DNA from 3 places in the Tumebacillus algifaecis genome. Region 1 is predicted to be linked to each of the others. Evidence: riboswitches for the same ligand, from Rfam matches in the RefSeq annotation. Region 1 holds a riboswitch; each other region holds the start of a gene.
What was found. A riboswitch is a leader RNA that binds a small molecule or an ion and turns the genes downstream of it on or off. The one in region 1 is predicted to bind S-adenosylmethionine.
Positions count from the first base shown of each region.

Region 2: it holds a riboswitch for S-adenosylmethionine, as region 1 does, so the genes downstream of both, metX (homoserine O-acetyltransferase MetX) here and CIG75_RS15780 (2,3-diketo-5-methylthiopentyl-1-phosphate enolase) in region 1, are expected to answer to the same signal.
Region 3: it holds a riboswitch for S-adenosylmethionine, as region 1 does, so the genes downstream of both, CIG75_RS09295 (trans-sulfuration enzyme family protein) here and CIG75_RS15780 (2,3-diketo-5-methylthiopentyl-1-phosphate enolase) in region 1, are expected to answer to the same signal.

Region 1 is NZ_CP022657.1:3,589,310-3,596,062, reverse strand. Features, by position in the region: gene CIG75_RS15795 (heavy metal translocating P-type ATPase) at 1-328, shown strand, start outside; gene CIG75_RS15790 (PCYCGC motif-containing (lipo)protein) at 363-956, shown strand; gene CIG75_RS15785 (pyridoxal phosphate-dependent aminotransferase) at 1,207-2,373, shown strand; SAM riboswitch class I at 2,454-2,566, shown strand; gene CIG75_RS15780 (2,3-diketo-5-methylthiopentyl-1-phosphate enolase) at 2,655-3,875, shown strand; gene CIG75_RS15775 (2-hydroxy-3-keto-5-methylthiopentenyl-1-phosphate phosphatase) at 3,894-4,574, shown strand; gene mtnB (methylthioribulose 1-phosphate dehydratase) at 4,571-5,236, shown strand; gene CIG75_RS15765 (1,2-dihydroxy-3-keto-5-methylthiopentene dioxygenase) at 5,288-5,830, shown strand.
Region 2 is NZ_CP022657.1:1,753,997-1,760,749, reverse strand. Features, by position in the region: gene sdhA (succinate dehydrogenase flavoprotein subunit) at 1-1,661, opposite strand, end outside; gene CIG75_RS07740 (succinate dehydrogenase cytochrome b558 subunit) at 1,685-2,305, opposite strand; gene CIG75_RS07735 (homoserine dehydrogenase) at 2,606-3,967, opposite strand; gene metX (homoserine O-acetyltransferase MetX) at 3,970-4,959, opposite strand; SAM riboswitch class I at 5,361-5,477, opposite strand; gene CIG75_RS07720 (aspartate kinase) at 5,548-6,753, opposite strand, start outside.
Region 3 is NZ_CP022657.1:2,055,109-2,061,861, forward strand. Features, by position in the region: gene CIG75_RS09275 (adaptor protein MecA) at 42-650, shown strand; gene CIG75_RS09280 (DUF441 domain-containing protein) at 716-1,174, opposite strand; gene comA (phosphosulfolactate synthase) at 1,264-2,064, opposite strand; gene CIG75_RS09290 (MFS transporter) at 2,420-3,703, opposite strand; SAM riboswitch class I at 3,847-3,960, shown strand; gene CIG75_RS09295 (trans-sulfuration enzyme family protein) at 4,035-5,192, shown strand; gene CIG75_RS09300 (trans-sulfuration enzyme family protein) at 5,211-6,371, shown strand.

The DNA.
Region 1 (6,753 bases):
GGTCGGTGACGGCATCAACGATTCCCCCGCCCTAGCCGCCTCCGACATCGGGATCGCGATGGGTGGGGCAGGAACGGACATCGCATTGGAGACGGCCGATATCGTCTTGATGTCTGATGACATCAGCAAATTGCCGTTCACCGTCCGTCTCAGCCGCAAAGCGCTGCGCCTGATCAAGCAAAACATCTGGTTCTCCCTGCTCGTGAAACTTGCGTTCCTTTTGTTGACCGTAGCAGGTCTATCCAACCTGTGGATGGCCGTGTTTGCAGATACTGGTGCGGCTCTGCTCGTCATATTAAACGGTATGAGATTAATCAAAGTGCGATAAACAATCCCAACGATAGCAGGAGGAAGCAACATACATGAAAAAGCTGACCAAGATCGTGTTTGCCAGCGCGATTGTGATGACGATCGCTACAGGCTGTGGCACGTCTGACAAGGCGACGACGACCGACGAACATTCCGGACATGGCGACCATGCTTCTAACGGTGGCACCAGCAATGGTGGACATCCTGCCGGGGCACAAGCGGAAGCCTATAAAACGCTGAAAGTTGGCGAAAGCGTCAAATTGACCAAGATCGGTGATATGCAGGAAGTGACGGAAAACGCCATGTCCTATCCGAAGTTCCTATCGAGCAAAAACACCAAGATCAAGCAATCTTACGCGGCAGCTGTGCAGAATCTCGATGTCCTGAAATTCATTCCCTGCTACTGCGGTTGTGGTGATCACGCCGGACATAAAAGCAACGCCGAGTGCTTTGTGAAAGACGTCCGCGAAGACGGCGCGGTCGTTTGGGACGACCACGGCACCCGTTGCGACACCTGCATGAACATTGCCCTCGAAGCGGCTGATATGAAAGCACAAGGCAAGTCAGCGCAAGACATCCGCGAAACGATCGACAAAAAATACAAAGAAGGCTACGCGAAACCAACACCGACGCCGATGCCTTCATAATTTACAGGATACAGGAGGCTGTTGAGAATCTCTCAACAGCCCTTTTTGATGTTGGAAGCAGATCAACTGCACGCTGCAAACGATATGACTGCTGAGCAGATTTTGGCTGTCTTCGAACCTCGATGGAGATCGATCGGAAATGGTACGGCATGTCATCCTGTGTCCATTTAGACTTGTTTTTCGATTTCAATTCGCTGTATAGTATGAAGCGTGAATGTATGTTTGACTTTTCAGAAAGGGGATGTTACCCATGAATATAAAATCGGCTGATCGATTGCAAGGACTACCCACCCAATTTTTCTCTACGATGGTGGCAAAAGTAAACTCGTACATCGCCCAAGGGCATGATGTGATCAACCTCGGCCAAGGCAATCCGGACTTGCCAACCCCGCCGCATATTGTCGAATCGCTGCGCCATGAGGTGCTCGATCCTGTCACGCACAAATACCCGCCGTTCTCCGGGCTGTTCGAATTGAAGCAGGCGATCGCATCTTGGTACAAAAACGAATTTGACGTCGATCTCGACCCAGCGACCGAAGTGGCGATCCTCTTTGGCGGGAAAACGGGCCTCGTCGAAATTTCCCAATGTCTGCTCAACCCCGGCGATGTTTGCCTTGTCCCCGATCCGGGCTATCCTGATTACTGGTCTGGCGTCGCGCTTTCTGGCGCGGAGATGACGATGATGCCGTTGTTGCGCGACAACGCTTTCTTACCCGACTACAGCCAGATTCCGGCAGACAAGCTCGCCAAAGCCAAGTTGATGTTCCTCAACTATCCGAACAACCCGACTTCGGCAACCGCACCGCGCGCCTTTTACGAAGACACAGTCCGCTTTGCGGAACAGAACAACGTGATCGTCGCGTCCGACTTCGCATACGGTGCAATCGGTTTCGATGGAGTAAAACCGGTATCCTTCCTGCAAACGCCAGGCGCGAAAGAGGTCGGGGTCGAATTCTACACCCTCTCGAAAACGTACAACATGGCAGGCTGGCGCGTCGGCTTTGCGCTGGGGAACAAAGAGGTGGTCCGTTTGATCAACCTGATCCAAGACCATTACTACGTCTCGTTGCCAGCTTTTATCCAGCGTGCTTCGGTCACTGCGCTCACCTCATCTCAAGACTGCGTGCACCAACTGGCCGCTACCTACGAACAGCGCCGCAATGTCTTTGTGAGCGGTTTGAAAAAAGCGGGTTGGGACGTGCTGACGCCACAAGGCTCTTTCTTTACGTGGGTGCCAGTGCCAAAAGGCTTCACGTCGGTCGAGTTCTCGGACACGCTCTTAGAACAGGCGCACGTGATGGTCGCGCCGGGCGTCGGCTTTGGACCGAGTGGAGAGGGGTATGTTCGAGTCGGTCTTTTGACCAGCGAACAGCGTTTGCAGGAAGCGGTTGAGCGAATGGCCAAGATTTCTCTCTAATCGATTTTCGGCAAAGTCATTGACACTCTCTCGCAGAGGTTGTAATATCGTCTACAGAAGTTTTCTCACATATAAGACAACTCTTATCCAGAGCAGGCGGAGGGACTGGCCCTACGATGCCCGGCAACCGGTTTTCACGTACTTGTGATCACACGGTGCTAATTCCTTCAGGAAATATCCTGAGAGATAAGAGGCTGACCATGAAATTTTGTCGCCTCTTTCTTGACCAAGAAAGAGGCTTTTACTATGTTCTAGACTATTCGCATAGAGGTGATCGTCTCGTGACCCGACAAGAATTTGTTCATGTCACCTATTTGGCCCACGGCAAACCGGGTACAGATTGGCAGAAAAAAGCGGAAGGCATCGCGATCGGTCTGACTGTTGGCTCGTGGACAGACCTTCCGGCAGCTCGCAAGGATGCGATGCAAAAACATCTCGGACACGTGGTAAAGGCAGAAGAGATCGGCATGGATGCACACGGCCTCAGCCAAGCGCTGTTGACCATCGCCTATCCGACGCTCAATTTCACGCCGGATGTGCCAGCGCTGTTGACTTCGGTGTTCGGCAAACTGTCGATGGACGGAAAGATCCGACTGGTGGACATCGAATTGCCTATCGCGTTCCAAAGTCAATTCCCTGGCCCGAAATATGGCATCGACCAAATCCGCAAGCAGTTGGGCATCGAAAATCGCCCGCTGTTGATGAGCATTTTCAAATCGGTGATCGGGTACGACATCGAGGCACTGGCAGACGCGTTCTACCAGCAGGCGCTCGGTGGCGTTGATTTGGTCAAGGATGACGAAATCTTCTTTGATGAAACGTACGCGCCGTTCGAAAAGCGCATCGAAGCCTGCCGTCTGGCAGCGGAGCGTGCCAAAGAGCAGACTGGCAAGAGTACGCTTTATGCGGCGAACTTAACCGGACCTGTCACCGAAATTTTCGAGAAAGCGCGTCGGGCAGTGGACGCAGGGGCGAACGCGCTTTTGCTAAACGTTTTGACCTACGGCTACGATGTGTTGCAGCGCCTCGCTGCCGACCCGAAGATCACGGTGCCGATCATGGCCCATCCGGCGATGGCCGGTGCGATGTATCCGTCCGAACAGTATGGGATCGCAGCTCCGGTGTTGCTGGGGAAACTGATGCGCGTGGCGGGGGCCGATTTCTCGCTCTATCCGTCGGCGTATGGCTCGGTCGCGATGGAACGCGGCGAAACGTTGAAGATCGCCGAGGCGTTGCGTGCCGAACAGAGCGGTCTCAACCGTACGTTCCCGGTGCCGTCCGCGGGCATTCATCCAGGTCTTGTGCCAGTATTGTATGGAGATCTCGGCAATGACCAGATCATCAATGCTGGCGGTGGTATCCATGGGCATCCGGGCGGCTCAAGTGCGGGCGGACGGGCGTTCGTGGCGGCAATTGATGCGGTGGTGGCAGGAAAGACGCTGAGCGAAGCGGCTGAACAATCCAAAGAATTGAAAACAGCTTTGGAGCTGTGGAACAAATAGAGAAGGAGTCGGGCAACTATGAGTAAACGCATCGCGATCTTTTGTGACTTTGACGGCACGATTACGGAGCGCGACATGATCATCACGATCATGGAGAAGTTTGGCGCTCCTGGCTGGGAGACGATCAAGGATCAGATTCTCGGTCAAGAGATTACGATCCAAAGTGGAGTCGGTCAGCTCTTCGCTGGCATTTCATCTGCAAAGCAGGACGAAATCGCAGCCTATGCCCAAGAGGTCGCGGTGATTCGCGAAGGGTTTGCGGAGTTCCTGACGTTTTGTAAAGAGCAAGGAATTGATTTTTGGGTGACCAGTGGTGGGATCGACTTTTTCGTCCTCCCGCTTCTGGCTCCGTTTGCGATTGATAACCCGATCTACAGCAACGGTAGCAGTTTTACTGGCGAGCAGATCGAGATTCTCTGGCCGCACGCTTGTGACGAACATTGCACCAGCGGCTGTGGGATGTGTAAACCGTCCGTCCTGCGCAAGTTCCCAGATGAAGAGACGTTCAAAGTGGTCATCGGTGACTCGATCACCGACTTGCAGGCGGCCAAACAAGCCGATTTCGTGCTGGCCAGATCACTTTTGCTACGGAAATGTCAGGAACTCGGACTTCAACACGCTGAATTTGTAACATTCCATGACTGCATTACAGTGCTGAAACAACTCATTAACGAACAAAAGGGGGAGGTTCTGTCATGAGCCAAACATACTTGCAGGAAGAGCGCTACCGCATTGCGGAGCAACTGGTCGCTGTTTCCCAAAACTTTGCATCAAAAGGCTGGTTCCCAGCGACGAGTGGGAACTTGTCGGTCAAATTCAGTCAGGAGCCGTTGACCTTTGGCGTCACCGCAAGTGGTCGTGACAAAGAGAACCTGACGATCCATGACATTTTGTTCGTCGATGGCGATTCGAAAGCACTAGAGCCGACCCAGTTGAAGCCGTCCGCAGAGACGTTGATTCATGCAGAAGTGTACAAACGCATCGGTGCAGAAGCCGGTTCTGTGTTGCATGTACACACGATCTATAACAACCTGATCTCCGAGATTTTTGCCGATCAGCAGTCGGTGGTCATCTCCGACATGGAGTTGATCAAAGGCTTGAACATCTGGGAAGAAGGAGCGACGATTGAAGTGCCGATCGTCGAGAACTTTGCTGACATTCCGCGATTGGCTGAAGAGGTCGGCAAGCGTCTCGACCCGCGCGTTCCGGGCGTTTTGATCCGTAAGCACGGTATCTATGCGTGGGGGGACAGCGTGGCGTCTGTGAAGCGCCATGTGCAGGCCTTTGAGTTTATGTTCGAGTACCTGTTCAAGTATCTGCAATTTCAGGGCTCCGCAGGTAAAGTCCCGACAGTTGTTTGAAATGTGTGATAAAATCGAGTCAAGATATTAAACCTCAGAGGAGGAATCAACATGCCGTCCATTCGCTTTGTGGCAACCGATGAACGCATCGAAGGCGTTGAGCAAGTAACCGAGTATCTGAATACGCAAGGTATCGTCTACGAATACTGGGATATTTCCAAACTCCCGCTGGAACTGCAAGAAGACTACAAAGTCACGCCGGAATTGCAAGAAGCGATCCTCAACACGTTTCGTCCTGAGATCGACGCACTGTCCGAGAAGCATGGCTACAAGTCCTCCGATATCGTCGTGCTGTCCGATCAGACCCCGAACCTGGAAGACCTGCTCACCAAGTTCAAAGACGAGCATCACCACACCGAGGACGAAGTGCGCTTTATCGTCGATGGCGAGGCGATTTTCACCCTGAAAGGGCCGAAAGATGATACGTACTATGATGTTATTCTGTACCCGGGCGATTTGATCTCGGTGCCGACCAACACCCGCCACTGGTTCACGCTGACCGACCTGCGCAAGGTGAAGGCGATCCGTATCTTTGAGAGCAAAGATGGCTGGGTTGCGGTGTATGATGAGAGTGAGTTGCAGAAGCAGGCGTAGTGCTTGTTCGTGGGTTGCGTAGAGAGTTTTACTACATCGAACTAGACAGGAAAATGTTGAGTTCGGTTTGACGAAAATGCTAGTTCGTTGTGGGTATTCGAATGTCATAACCTCCTGATGCCAAAACACAGGAGGTTTTCTTATGTCCAAAAAACGTGTCACTTTTCGCAATGGTGCAACACAAGAAGTAAAAGGAAGTGAATAAGCAGGTGTTGATCGAGCAGGTGGTGGAAGCGGTGAGCGTGCAAGAACGACAGATGATAGTTTGTTTCGCCTTAGATGAGAAAAAGGCACCCGTTATCGAGTGCCTTAAAAAACTATAGTCGTGACCAAATTCGCCCGCCAAATCCGCCGGTTTCGGATACTTTGACGAACCCGTCTGATGACATTAAGTTCAGCCTCAAGGTGCCACTTTGCAAGATTCTTCCACGCGGTACATCAGCCCAAGAGCCATAGATATCGGTCGCCCGGCTAATCGGATCATATCTCAGGGTTCCATGAAATACGTTCGTAAAGGTTTGCCCCCCACCGTTGTCGCTTAATCCGGTCCACCAGACTTGGTTGCCAATTTGCCGAATGTAGTAACGGCCTCCATCGTCGCATCGCCAGGTTCCCGTCAAATTCAACACCCGAGTAGCTTGCGCATCAACAAAAGAGTCCCAATCATGTGCTTCTCGCGAATGTGTCGACATAGGTACCCAAACGTAGTACATAAGTATGCACCCCTCTATAGGCATTTATATTTGTTACACCATATGTAGCCAATAAACACTGTGCTCTAGGCAGATGCGGATTGTCGATAGGGACAAATAATCGTAGCTGAACTTAGACATGCAATACTTCATGGTAAAATCAAATCTGGCAGATTAGTTGTCGGCTCCATGAGATTGCCTGAGATATTACTTGCCCTTAAAAAAAAAAAG
Region 2 (6,753 bases), 1.8 Mb from region 1:
GTCCAAGCAGCAATTGTGGTTTTCAGGAACTGCTCGTCATTGCGATCCGGGAAGTCAGGCTTGTAGTGCGCGCCGCGGGATTCATCGCGTTTGAGCGCGCCGATGGTCATGACGCGAGCGAGTTCGAGCATGTTCCACAACTGACGGGTGAACGGTGCCATCATGTTCTCCCAACGCGACTTGTCAGCCATGCCGATGTTATGCCAACGTTCCATCAGTTCTTGAATCTTCTCATCGGTCTTCTGCAAGCGGTCGTTATAACGGACAACGGTCACGTTATCGGTCATCCACTGGCCAAGTTCACGGTGCAGCGCATACGGGTTCTCGGTGCCTTCCATCTTGAGGATCGACTCGTATTTTTGCTCTTGTTTCTTCGCAGCCGTTTCAAAGACAGACTTCTCAACATCTGCAGCCGTTTTCTTGAGACCTTTGATGTAAGAAACCGCATTCGGGCCGGTCACCATGCCGCCGAAGATCGCGGAGAGCAGCGAGTTCGCGCCCAGACGGTTTGCTCCGTGGTACTGGTACTCACACTCGCCCGCTGCAAACAGCCCCGGAATGTTGGTCATCTGGTTGTAGTCAACCCACATGCCGCCCATCGAGTAGTGAACAGCCGGGAAGATCTTCATCGGGACTTTGCGCGGGTCATCGCCGGCAAATTTCTCGTAGATTTCCATGATGCCGCCCAGTTTGACGTCAAGTGTTTCTTTCGGAATGTGAGAAACGTCGAGGTATACCATGTTCTCGCCGTCGATGCCAAGACCGAGATCGACGCAGACGTGGAAGATCTCGCGAGTCGCGATGTCGCGCGGCACGAGGTTGCCATATGCCGGGTATTTTTCTTCGAGGAAGTACCACGGTTTACCGTCTTTGTACGTCCAGACGCGGCCACCTTCACCGCGCGCAGACTCGGACATCAGGCGCAGTTTGTCATCGCCTGGGATCGCCGTCGGGTGAATCTGGATGAACTCACCGTTTGCATATTTTACACCTTGTTGGTACACAGCCGAAGCGGCGGTACCGGTGTTGATGATCGAGTTGGTAGAACGGCCAAATACAAGTCCAGGGCCGCCTGTCGCGAGGATGACAGCATCACCGACGAAGGATTGGATCTCCATCGAGCGCAGGTCTTGAGCCACGATACCGCGGCAGACCCCTTCCTCATCGACAACAGCCTGTACGAACTCCCAGCCTTCGTACTTTTGTACGAGACCTTGGGATTCGAAGCGGCGCACTTGCTCATCGAGTGCATACAAGAGCTGCTGACCGGTGGTCGCGCCTGCAAATGCAGTGCGGCTATGCTTGGTACCGCCAAAACGGCGGAAGTCGAGCAATCCTTCCGGAGTGCGGTTGAACATAACGCCCATGCGGTCCATCAGATGGATGATGCCAGGCGCTGCGTCACACATCGCTTTAACCGGCGGTTGGTTGGCGAGGAAGTCGCCACCGTACACGGTGTCATCAAAATGTTCCCACGGCGAGTCGCCTTCACCTTTGGTGTTGACGGCGCCGTTGATCCCGCCTTGTGCACAGACGGAGTGAGAACGTTTTACAGGTACTAACGAGAACAGATCGACCGGAATCCCGGCCTCGCAAACCTTGATGGTCGCCATCAGGCCCGCAAGGCCACCGCCGACGATCACAACACGTTGGTTACTCATTGCGTTTCCTCCCTTAGGCTAACTTACGCTACTGCTGCTTGGAAAGCATTCAGTGCTGCGATGCCGACTGCGGACAGCACGACGAACAGACCCATCAGCACATACGCGGAAACACGTTGCGCGCGCGGGCCAACCGTGATGCCCCAGTGAATGAAGAAGCCCCACAGGCCGTTTGCCAAGTGGAACACAGATGCTACCGTACCGATGATCATAAACCAGAACCCAACCGGGCTGGTCACGATCTGTACGACCATGTCAAAAGACGGAGCGTCGCCCGAAAAACGGGTCGTCCAAAGGTGCCAGATCACAAAGATGAAAGTGAAGACCCCGGTGATGCGTTGCAACGTAAACATTACATTGCGGCCCCAGGAATACTTCGATGCGTTATAGCCAGATGTGTATGCGACATACATGCCGTAGACGCCGTGATAGATCAACGGCAGCAGGATGAAAACGAATTCAATAAACGGCAAAAAGGGAATGCTCTCCAGTACGCCCACCTTGTCATTGAACGCTTGCTCGCCTTTAGTGGCGAACGAGTTGATGCTCAGATGCATGATCAGGAACAAAGTGACCGGAATTACACCGAGCAGTGAGTGCAACCGGCGAAATAAAAACTCTCGGCTAGCCTGTTTGTTGGCCACGTGTCGATCCTCCTTCCAAGATACCTGTGAATGATTGATTCACAGTTGCTTTTTCTCTGGTGGCATGCACGGATTCTCACATGCCCGACTCTCCAAACTCCCCTTACAGTGCGATACGGTGCCCCCTTTTTTTACTTTGACCGTCCCGTCCAATTTCCCGGAGGGGCAGGGGCGGCCGAATCAATGCACCATAAATTGTACTGTTTCAATAGAAGGAATGTCAAGAAACTGTCAAATCCGACAAGTTTCGAAGCAATTTCTGAGAGTCACTGTGTTTACGGTGCGCGATTCGGCCAATTTTTACGCATAGCGGGGATTTTTTTCGAGTCCCGAAGCTTCTGTCTCCCATTTTACACCTGTGCTAATTTCTCCTTCAACACGCAAAAGGAGCGTGATCGGCGGCTCTGGGGCGATTTGCGCGACATTTTCAATCAAAGCGTTCACCTGCTCTTCTGTTACGCCTCCTAAGAGCCACGCTTGGTGCAGGCGCTCTGTCGTTTCGATCGATTGATAGTCTGCGAGAATCCCGCCAAGTGTTGTGATTCCTGCTTGAATCGCTTGGCCAATCGAATCGGTCTGGGTCGGACAGCCCGTACAGGACAGATAAAAGTTGCCCACCTTCGGTTCAGCATGGGAGGCAGCTGTCTGAACGCGATCCCAGTTCGGGCGGCGGATGTTCTCGCCCTGTGTCAGCAGAGTGGTCAGGTCTTCGATCACAGCGCTCGCCGTCGGGAACTCCCCTGCACCGCGGCCGATCAGCGTCAAGTCGCCGACCACATCGGCACGCAGTGTGACCGCGTTGAACACATCATCGACGCGAGCCAGCGGATGGCTCCCCGCAAGCAGGCTCGGGCGCACCGAAAGTCGCAGCGCTCCATCCTGCTCATGCGCATGGCCGATCAATTTCACCGTGTAGCCCAATTGCTCGGCAAGCTTCAAGTCGTGCCCGCTGATCTCCGAGATCCCTTGGCGGTCGATCTGTGCGACATCAACGCAGGTGTCATAGGCGAGGTTGGTCAAGATCGCCAATTTGTACGCAGCATCAAACCCTTCCACATCGGAGGTTGGGTCCGCTTCAGCATAGCCCAAACTCTGCGCTTCAGACAGCACCTCTGGGAAACTGCGCCCCGTTTTACTCATCTCGGTCAATATGTAGTTGCTCGTGCCGTTCAGAATTCCAGAGATCTCGTGCACACGGTTGGCGGTGAGGTAGCCTTGCAGCATGTGGATCACCGGAATGCCGCCTGCCACACTAGCTTCAAATAACAGATGGACTCCGTTTTGATGTGCTAATCGCAACAGCTCCGCTCCGTGTTTCGCCATCAGTTCTTTGTTGGCGGTGATCACATGTCGCTTGCTGTTCAACGCCTGTTCGATGATCTCCTTGGCCGGATGCAAGCCACCGATTACTTCAATATAAATGTCGATCTGCTCGTCGCTGAGCAGTTCCTGCGGTTCAAGGGTCAGCACGCTTGGATCGATCGCAAAGCCACGCTCTTTCCCACGGTCGCGGACGAGGACGTTGACCACTTCCACAGTACAGCCTGTGCGGGTCAGAATTGTGTCTCTGTTTTTTAAAAGGGTCTTATACACCCCACCGCCAACCGTTCCTAATCCCAGCAAACCGACCTTTACCTGTTTTTGTGCTTGTTTTTGAATCATCGTCAATTCCCTCCCGTTTCGCGTAAGAAATCTGTTATGAACTTGCTCAACTGCTGACCTTCTACCAAAAAAGCATCGTGACCGTACGGTGAACTCAGTTCGCAGTACGTCACCTGTTTTCCAGATTGGCGCAGGCGCTCCGCCCACATCCGTTGTTCCTGCGGCGGGTAGAGGTGGTCGGTGTCAATCCCGACCCAGAGCACCTCAGCCTCGATCCGCTCCAGCGCTGCAACCGCTCCACCGCGGCCGCGCCCAATATCGTGCAAATCCATCGCTTTTAGCAAACAGAGATAGGAGTTTACATCAAAGCGTCCGTTCAACTTGTCACCCATGTGTTCAAGGTAACTTTCGATCTGGAACCATGTATCCTGAAGGGATGCGTCCTCCTGCTTGATCTCGCGTCCGAAACGAGCTTCGAAAAGCTCAAAGGATCGGTAGGTGATCATGCCAATTTTTCTGGCGAGCGCAAGTCCGTGCACCGGGTCGTTCTCGATCGCCGAGCGCATCACATGGTTGTAGCCGATAGCGAGTGCAGACAACTGACCTGAAGTGGCCATCGGGGCACAGCGTTTGACAAAAGACGGATAGGTCACCGCCCACTCGATCGTCTGCAGGCCGCCCATCGAACCGCCGAGCACCAACTGCAACAGCTTCACACCGAGTCGGTCGAGCAACTGCTTTTGCGCGCGCACCATGTCACGAATCGTGATCAGTGGAAATGGACGGTGCGCCTGTGGCCCGGTCGAGCCCGCACAGCCGCCAAGCACATTGGAGCAAATCACATAGTAGCGCCTCGTATCCAACACCTTGCCCGGCCCGATCAGCGGCTGCCACCACACGTCTGCCTGCGCATCCAATGTCAGCGGGTGACAGATCAGAATCGCATTGTCGCCACGCTCATTTAACGTTCCGTACGCTTCATAGGCGATCTCCACAGCAGGAAGTGACACGCCGCATTCGAGGCCGATCTCCCCAATCGCTGCCGTTTGCATCGTCACGCGCCCTCCTTTCCGACCCCGACCCAAGTGTGTCGGTCATCGTGGATGGTCGCGCGCATCCGCATCGGCAAAACGTGCCCTGCCCCTACCCGCACAAGATCGCGAGCGCAAGATCGATCGTTCCGTTTCACTGATTTAAGTAGATCTACTGTAGTCTTTACTCTCGCTGATACGACAGTGACCTCTATTTCTCCTCCTTGTGTCCTCATTTGCTCGTACAAAGCGGCCTCCCCTATCCGTTGTCCAACTCGTGTGTTGCGAGCGAAATTCTGGTTGCTCCCTGCCATGTTGCTCTCACTCCGTTTCGTTTTACAGGGGCCTTGAGCGATCCGATCAGGACACAACAAAAACCCCCGCTTCTAATTGAAGAGGGGGTAGCATTTATAGCTCCACACCTCTTATCTGTCAGACCATCACAGTCTGCTGGATTTAGCACCATACCGCTTGTGTCGGTACACAAGCGAGGTTGCCGGGCTTCAAAGGGCCAGTCCCTCCGCCACTCTCGATAAGAGATAAACTATTCGGTTAGAAAAAGATTTTCTATATCGTACTATGCGAATCGTTCGTTGTCAATTTTCTCTTTTATTCGGCTGCGTTCAATCCGGAGACGACGACCGATTCCGCACCGTCCATCCCAAAAGAGGTATGCAAGACGCGCACTGCGTCATGCGCCCGCGCTTTCTCGATGACGCAAGAGACTTTGATCTCCGAAGTCGAGACCATCTTGATTTCGATGCCCGCGTCGGCCAACGCGCCGAACATCTGAGCCGCGACGCCTGGGTTGGAGATCATTCCTGCCCCGACGATCGACACCTTGGCCAGATCTTCTTCCAGTTCAAAATCTGCGCCGCCAAACTCTGGTCCCAACGCTTTTAACACCGGGAGCGCTCTGCTCAGATCATCGTGATCGATCGTAAAGGAGATGTCCGAAACGCCTTCATGTGCGACCGAAGTGACGATGATGTCCACGTTGACAGACGACTCGGCTAGCGATTGAAAAATTCTATGCATGTTGCCAAGACGACTTTTCACCCCTACGAGCGAAACCTTTACCACATTCATGTCGTGGGCGATCCCACGGACGATCATTCCCTGTTCCATCTGAGCTTCCTCCTCGACCAGCGTCCCGATGTTTTTCGTAAAGCTTGAACGCACCATCAGCGGCACGTGATATTGTTTCGCAAATTCTACTGCGCGCGGGTGTAGCACACCTGCGCCGAGGTTGGCAAGTTCCAGCATTTCATCGTACGAGATGCGATCCAGTTTCTTCGCCGCTGGCACCGTGCGCGGGTCGGTCGTATATACGCCGTCCACGTCGGTGTAAATTTCACACAGATCAGCGCCGAGCGCTGCTGCCAGCGCCACAGCCGTCGTATCTGAGCCACCTCGCCCGAGCGTCGTGATGTCGCCCTGATCGCTCATGCCTTGGAAGCCTGCAACGATCACCACGCGACCTTGTTCAACTTCACGGCGAATGCGCGCCGGATCGATCCCCGTGATCCGCGCCTTGCTATGCACTCCTTCGGTGCGAATGCCAGCCATGCCTCCGGTCAGCGAGACGCTGTGAAGACCTAAGTTCTGTACTGCCATCGCAAGCAGTGCGGACGAAATCTGCTCACCTGTGGTGAGCAACATATCCATCTCGCGTGCTGACGGGTTATCCGACAGCTTACCAGCCAGTTCGATCAGTTCATCGGTGGTATCGCCCATCGCGGAGACGACGACTACCACTCCCTGTCCCGATTGCGCCGTTTCTGCCACGCGGCTCGCCACGCGCTTGATGCGCTC
Region 3 (6,753 bases), 1.5 Mb from region 1:
TACCATCTTGCACCCAATCTCTCTGCAAAGGAGTGATGAGAATGCGCGTAGAGAAGCTCGGAGACAACAAAGTCCGGATCATGCTCTCTTATGACGACCTCGATCAACGCGGCATCGACCGGGAAGAAATTTGGCAAAACGGTCGGAAAGTTCAAGAGCTGTTCTGGGATATGATGGAGAAGGCTTATCTGGAAACCGGTTTTGAAGTCGCCGGTCCGATCGCAGTGGAAGCGTTCACGATGCCGACCGAAGGCGTTGTGGTCGTGATCACCCAACTGCCGGCACTACCTGTTCAAGCGGAGCAGGAGCTGGTGGAAGAGGATGACGAGGCGGATGCGGCGATGGACTCACCCGATCCGTTCGGTGCGTTCACCTTCGTGTTCCAAGACTTGGAAGACGTGATCCGCGTCGCGCACTCGCTCCAAGCGTATGAGGCGGTAGGCGGCACGCTTTACCACTACAAGGAACGCTATCATCTGTTCTTCGATGAAGAAGAGGTCGGAGAAGACTTGTACGACACGTTCTGGTCGATTTTGCATGAATATGGAGAGTTGTCGCCAACCACGAAGGCGATGCTCGATGAATATGGAAAGCGGGTCATGGACGGCAATGCTGTGCAAACGATCACGCAGCACTTTCCGCTTCGCTAAACCAAATACATGAAAAGCTCCCGTGCCACTGTGGCCGGGAGCTTTTTTCTGATTTATTCATTTGGTTACCGAAACATATAATTGTAAAGTTTCAGCAAAATGGCAGCGATCGCCGCGGCCATCAGCGGGCCGACCGGGATGCCTTTGAGGAAGACGATGCCAAGCACCGTGCCGATGACCAGCCCGATCGTCAACTGAGGGTCCATTTTTAGCATATACAGACCTTGACCGTTCAGATACGTAGCCAAGATTCCGCCGATGATCGCACAGATCCCGGCTACCGATACAAAAGCGCTCATTAGATCTTTGGTGGACACTTTTCCGTTGACGAGCGGCACCAAGACTGAAATCATCAGAAACAGCAGTCCGATTTCCAGCCCTCTGCGCTCGAGCGTTGGAAAAAACCGCTGTAAACTCAGCAGTTTCAAAATGAGTAAAAAGCTGGCAGCTGTGGCTAAAATACTGGCTCTGCCGACGATGCCAATGATGATCAATACGACCAGAATGATCTCTCCGACCACGATCGACCGCCCCTTACGTGTGCAGATTCCTTGACACATGTATATGGACAGGGCGGACAAGGTAGACCAATCGAGCGCATTGCGGAGGTCGCTTACAGGGTCAAGCGAAGCGTGTCGCTACGCAGACCGACGCGTAGCGCTTCCAAGGCGACGATGTCGCGCGGATTGATATTTCCGAAATTGACGTTCGGGCCAAATGCACCGATCAGTTCTTGCTGTTGCGATTTGAGCGGTGCTTCCCAGATCAGTTGATCCAGATTTTGCACCTGCGATGTGAGCTCATCAAAATCGTCTTGGCGGATCGAACCGTCCTCTGCAAAGAAACCGACCGACTTGCCTGATTCACGCCCTTCCAGAATCACTTTGAAGGCACCCGCCTGCAAGTCAGCATCGATCAGTTGCAACTGTGTCTCGACGGGGAGGTGGAGGCCGTCCTCCTTCTTACCTACTTCGGTGATCACTTTCAACCCCTGATGAGTCGCGTAGCGGATGATCTCTGATCGCTTTTCCGGCGCGAGCGGGATCGTTCCATCCGACACTTCTACGGTCTGAAATCCGAGGTCGAGACAGCGTTCCAGAAACGGTTGCCACCTGTTTTGCAAAATGGCTGCTTCGAGGAAGGTTCCGCCAGGGTAGACTTCGATGTGGTGAGTTTGTAAAAAGGAAATTTTGTCACGCAACACGGGCACAGGATACAGTTTCGAAGTGCCAAATCCCAATTTGACAAAATCGATATAGGGACCGGACAACTCTACCAGATCATAAGTCTCAGTCAGGCCGAGACCTGTATCGATCAACATGGTAAGGCCGCTGGTCGTTCGCGGTTTGGCGAGACGACCAGGCAGCGGATCACGCAAGATGTCATCCCAAGCACGTTCGAACGATGAACGCATACCTTCCGGCTCCTTTCTCTTTCCCGAGGGTAACCAGCGGGTAGTAGGCTCTAGCATCGTATGAAAAAGGATTGCTGATGGTGAAGGGTGTACAATCCTCGAAAACAAGGGATGTAAGGGGAGCGCGATACGGCCAGCAAACACAAGTCCTAGTACGAGCTGAAACTGCAAGAAAAAGGGAGCCGATGTTGACGGCTCCCATCAAATGCATCTCGTCTTCGCCTGAGAACGTCTCCTCTGTCCGCTAGCAACAGTCGAAACGTGATGCTGGAAAGCTCAAAGCTCAAAGCTCAAAGCTCAAAGCTCAAAGCTCAAAGCTCAAAGCTCAAAGCTCAACGAAAGCGCGGGCGTGTGATTACGCCCGCGCTTTTCTTCGCGTCAGAAGCTTTTGTTGTTGGGCAATCTGTTCATACCGTTCGGGATTGCTACCGCCACCCTCTGTACCGACCTGGATCAGGAAGAAAGCCATCACCGCACAGACACCAGCCAAAGCGGCCATGATCGAAAACATGATCTTCGGAGTGTCCATCAAAGCGCCGAAGATCGGGGGGCCCGCCGCGACGCCGAGGAAACGCACGCTGCCATAAAGCGCTGTGACCGCCCCGCGCTCCGCTTTCTGTACGGCGGAGGTGATCATCGTGTTCAGGCAGGGCAGGACCAGTCCGGTGCCGATCCCGGAGACGACGAGCAGGCCGAGCGACACATACGGGTTGTTGAAAAAGGCGGCGATCGCCAGCGGAACGCCGATCAGCGCCAGTCCGGATACGATCAAAATCTTCATCAACCGCATGTTCTTTTTGATCTTCGCGCCCGTCACCAGTGAGGTCGTGCACATCGCCAGCAGTGGAATGGACAGGATCAGGCCGCGCATCAGGTCGGCAACCTTGTATTTTTCTTCGAGGATCTGCGAGATATAAAAGAGGACGCCAAATAGGATAAAAAGTGCGATCGAACCTGCCAAATAGGCGGTGAGCAGCCATTTACCTTGCGCCTTGAATGTTTTTTTCAAAGCGCCGATATACTCTTTTGGCGATTGTTTCGAGCCGCTTTTCTTTGGTTCTTTGACGAAAAAATAGACCAGTGCGGCCGAAAGGATACAGATGATGGGAAACGCGAAAAATGCGGCGTACCAGAACAAGAGTGCAATCAAAGAGCCGATGATCGGTGACAGCACTTTGCCTAATCCGTTCGAAGCTTCGATGATGCCAAGCGCCTTGGCGCGCGAAGCACCGCTCCAGAGATCTCCAGCCAGCGCCATCGCGATCGAAGCTGTCCCCGCCGCCCCGAGACCTTGCAAGACGCGTCCAGCCATGATCACTGCATAAGGTTGGTCCATCAGCCAGGCAGCCACTCCGGCGACAACGCCTCCTGCTCCATACAGGAGCAAGGCCGGAATGATGACAACTTTTCTTGTGTAACGGTCGGAGAGAAAGCCGGCCAGCGGGATGATCACCCCAGCTGGGACAGAGAACAGCGTGATGACCAAGGAAGCTTGGAATTTGGATATGCCGATCTCCTCTTGCATCTGAGGGAGGATTGGGATCAGCATCGAGTTGCCAAGCACCATGATCAGCGGTACGGTTGCCAACGCGAACAAGGGAAGGAAATGAATCGCTTTTTTCGGTTTCGTCGCGGCCATGGTGTCAGTCCTTTCTCCCAAAAAGCAGGTTGCATCAGGTCTAGTGTGTCGTGCGCAAGTGCGCAGTATGACTGACAAAATATACTTGACAGCCGAGCACAACTGAGGCTACATTTAGTATCAAACAACAACAGCAAATAGTTCTCTTATCAAGAGTAGGCGGAGGGACTGGCCCGACGATGCCACGGCAACCGACACGATATTTCGTGCACGGTGCCAATTCCAACAGGTTGTTTATGCAACCTGAAAGATGAGAGAAAGCGCTCTTTGTAGCTATCAAAGACCTTTCTCAATTCTGAGAGAGGTCTTTTTGCTTGAGGAGGAAATCAGATTGCATCCAGATACTTGTTTGGCTCAAATTGGCAACAATAAAGCAGAAAAAACCGGCGCGATTTCGTCGCCGATCTATCTTTCGACCACGTATCGTCATCCGCGGCTTGGCGAGAGCACAGGATTTGATTACACGCGGACGAAAAATCCGACTAGGCAGACGCTGGAAGACGCGATCGCACAGCTGGAAGGCGGGGTACAGGGATTTGCGTACAGTTCGGGAATGGCGGCGATCGCCGGAGTGCTCGGGTTGTTTGGGCAAGGAGATCATCTGCTGGTCTCTCATGATCTATACGGAGGCACTTACCGCCTGCTGGAGCAGATTTTGCCGCGTCAGGGCATCACGACGACGTTTGTCGATACAGGTGACTGGCAGAAGGTTGAAGCTGCGGTGCAGGAGAACACCAAAGCGATTTTTCTTGAAACGCCGACCAATCCGACGATGCGAATCAGCGATTTGCAGGCGATCATCGGCGTGGCCCAAAGAAACGGGTTGCTGACCATCGTAGACAATACGTTTATGACGCCCTATCTGCAACGACCGCTGACACTGGGAGCCGATGTGGTCGTACATAGCGCGACGAAATACCTCGGCGGGCACAATGATGTGCTTTCTGGGCTGGCGGTGGCGCGCGAGCAAGAGTTGGCGGACCGCATCTACTTTTTGCAAAATTCGATTGGAGCGACACTGGGCCCGCAAGACGCATGGCTGTTGATGCGGGGGATGAAGACGTTGGCGCTGCGCATGGATCGACATCAGGAAAATGCGATGGTGCTCGCCAAATGGCTGACCGGGCACCCTTGCGTCAAGCAGGTGTATTTCCCTGGATTGGAAAACCACCCTGGACGCGACGTACACATCGGGCAGGCGGATGGCTATGGTGGGATGTTGTCTTTTGAGGTGGTGCGTGAGGAGCTGGTCGAGCCGCTGTTGCGCCATTTGAACCTGATCGCCTTTGCCGAATCGCTCGGCGGGGTCGAGTCGCTGATCACCTACCCGGCGCGACAGACGCATTTTGATGTGCCGGAAGCGGTTCGCAATGAATTGGGTGTGACAAGTTCTTTGCTCCGTTTGTCCGTGGGGATTGAACATTACGAGGATTTGATCGAAGATATGGCGCAGGCGTTCGCCGCGTCGGAACGTGAATTGGCTGAATAGGAAGGGAGTTTGGCTTAGATGAGCGAGGAGAAAAAACTGACATTTGCGACACAGCTTTTGCATACGGGAAATGAGATCGACCAGACGACTGGAGCATCGGCCATACCGATCTATCAGGTCTCGACGTTTCATCAAGAGGACCCTGACAATCCACCGCAGTATGAATATGCCCGTTCCGGCAATCCGACGCGGAACGCGCTGGAACGGACGATCGCCGAGCTGGAAGGCGGGACGCGAGGGTTTGCCTTTGCATCGGGGATGGCGGCGATCTCCACGGCGCTGTTGCTGTTCTCGGCAGGTGATCATCTGATCGCGACGGACGACATCTACGGCGGTACATTTCGAGTGCTGACCACCGTGCTGAACCGTTTGGGGATCGAGACAACATTTGTCGATGTGACCGATTTGGAAAACATTCGTGTCGCGATCCGTCCCAATACGAAAGGGATACTGTTAGAAACGCCATCCAACCCGCTTTTGAAGATCACCGATCTGGCAGGAGCGGCTGCGATCGCGAAAGAGCACGGACTGCTGACCATTGTGGATAACACCTTCCAGACCCCGTATCTGCAGCGCCCACTCGACGTGGGGATCGACGTGGTCGTACACAGCGCAACGAAGTTTCTCGGCGGTCACTCCGATCTGGTCGCCGGGCTTGCAGTGACCAAAGACCGCGTGCTGGGGCATCGCCTAGCCCAGTTGCAAAATTCGTTTGGAGCGGTGCTCGGCCCGCAGGACTGCTTCCTGCTGCAGCGAGGGATCAAGACGTTGAAAGTGCGCATGGACGCCTCCTGTGACGGGGCTGAGCGTATCGCGCACTGGCTTGCAGAGCGCGAAGAGATCAGCGCGGTGTTTTATCCCGGATTGTCCACTCATCAAGGACATGAAGTGCACCGGAAGCAATCGACTCGATCTGGCGCGGTACTTTCGTTCGATACTGGCAGCGCCGAGCGTGCCAAGCTGTTGATGCAACAGGTCAAAATCCCGTTGGTCGCCGTATCTCTTGGTGGTGTGGAAAGTATCCTCTCCTACCCGGCCTCGATGTCGCATTCGGGCATGCCGAAAGAGGAGCGCCACAAGCGCGGGATTACAGACGGCCTGCTCCGTCTATCGGTCGGCTTGGAAGATCCAGATGATCTGATCGCCGATCTGGAGCGGGCGTTGCTTCAACTGAGCTAAGGTAAGTTTAAAACTGTGTTAGAACACAGTGGATTTATGCGTGAAATTTCAGTAAAATAAAAATGTAACATCCATCGCGGCACCTCGTTTTTCAAATCGAGGTGCTGATCGAAGGGCGATAGAAGCAGACAAGGGCGACGAAGCAGTCAACGATTTGGTCATCTCGCTCGGCACGTTTGACGTGTTCGGCGTTGCGAATGGGGTAGCGTACTTGATCGTTCGCATTTGTCCGGATCGCGAAGCGGCGACCAATGTCGCGTAACTGTTTCGATCGTGCTAGTCGGTCACCGCAATTTTAGGTGGCGATCTTGATCACCTTGGTGCGTGGTTCGGTGTCTGTGGCTTGATGACCGCTTGTCAGGTTGGTGCATCCCCTTGGCAA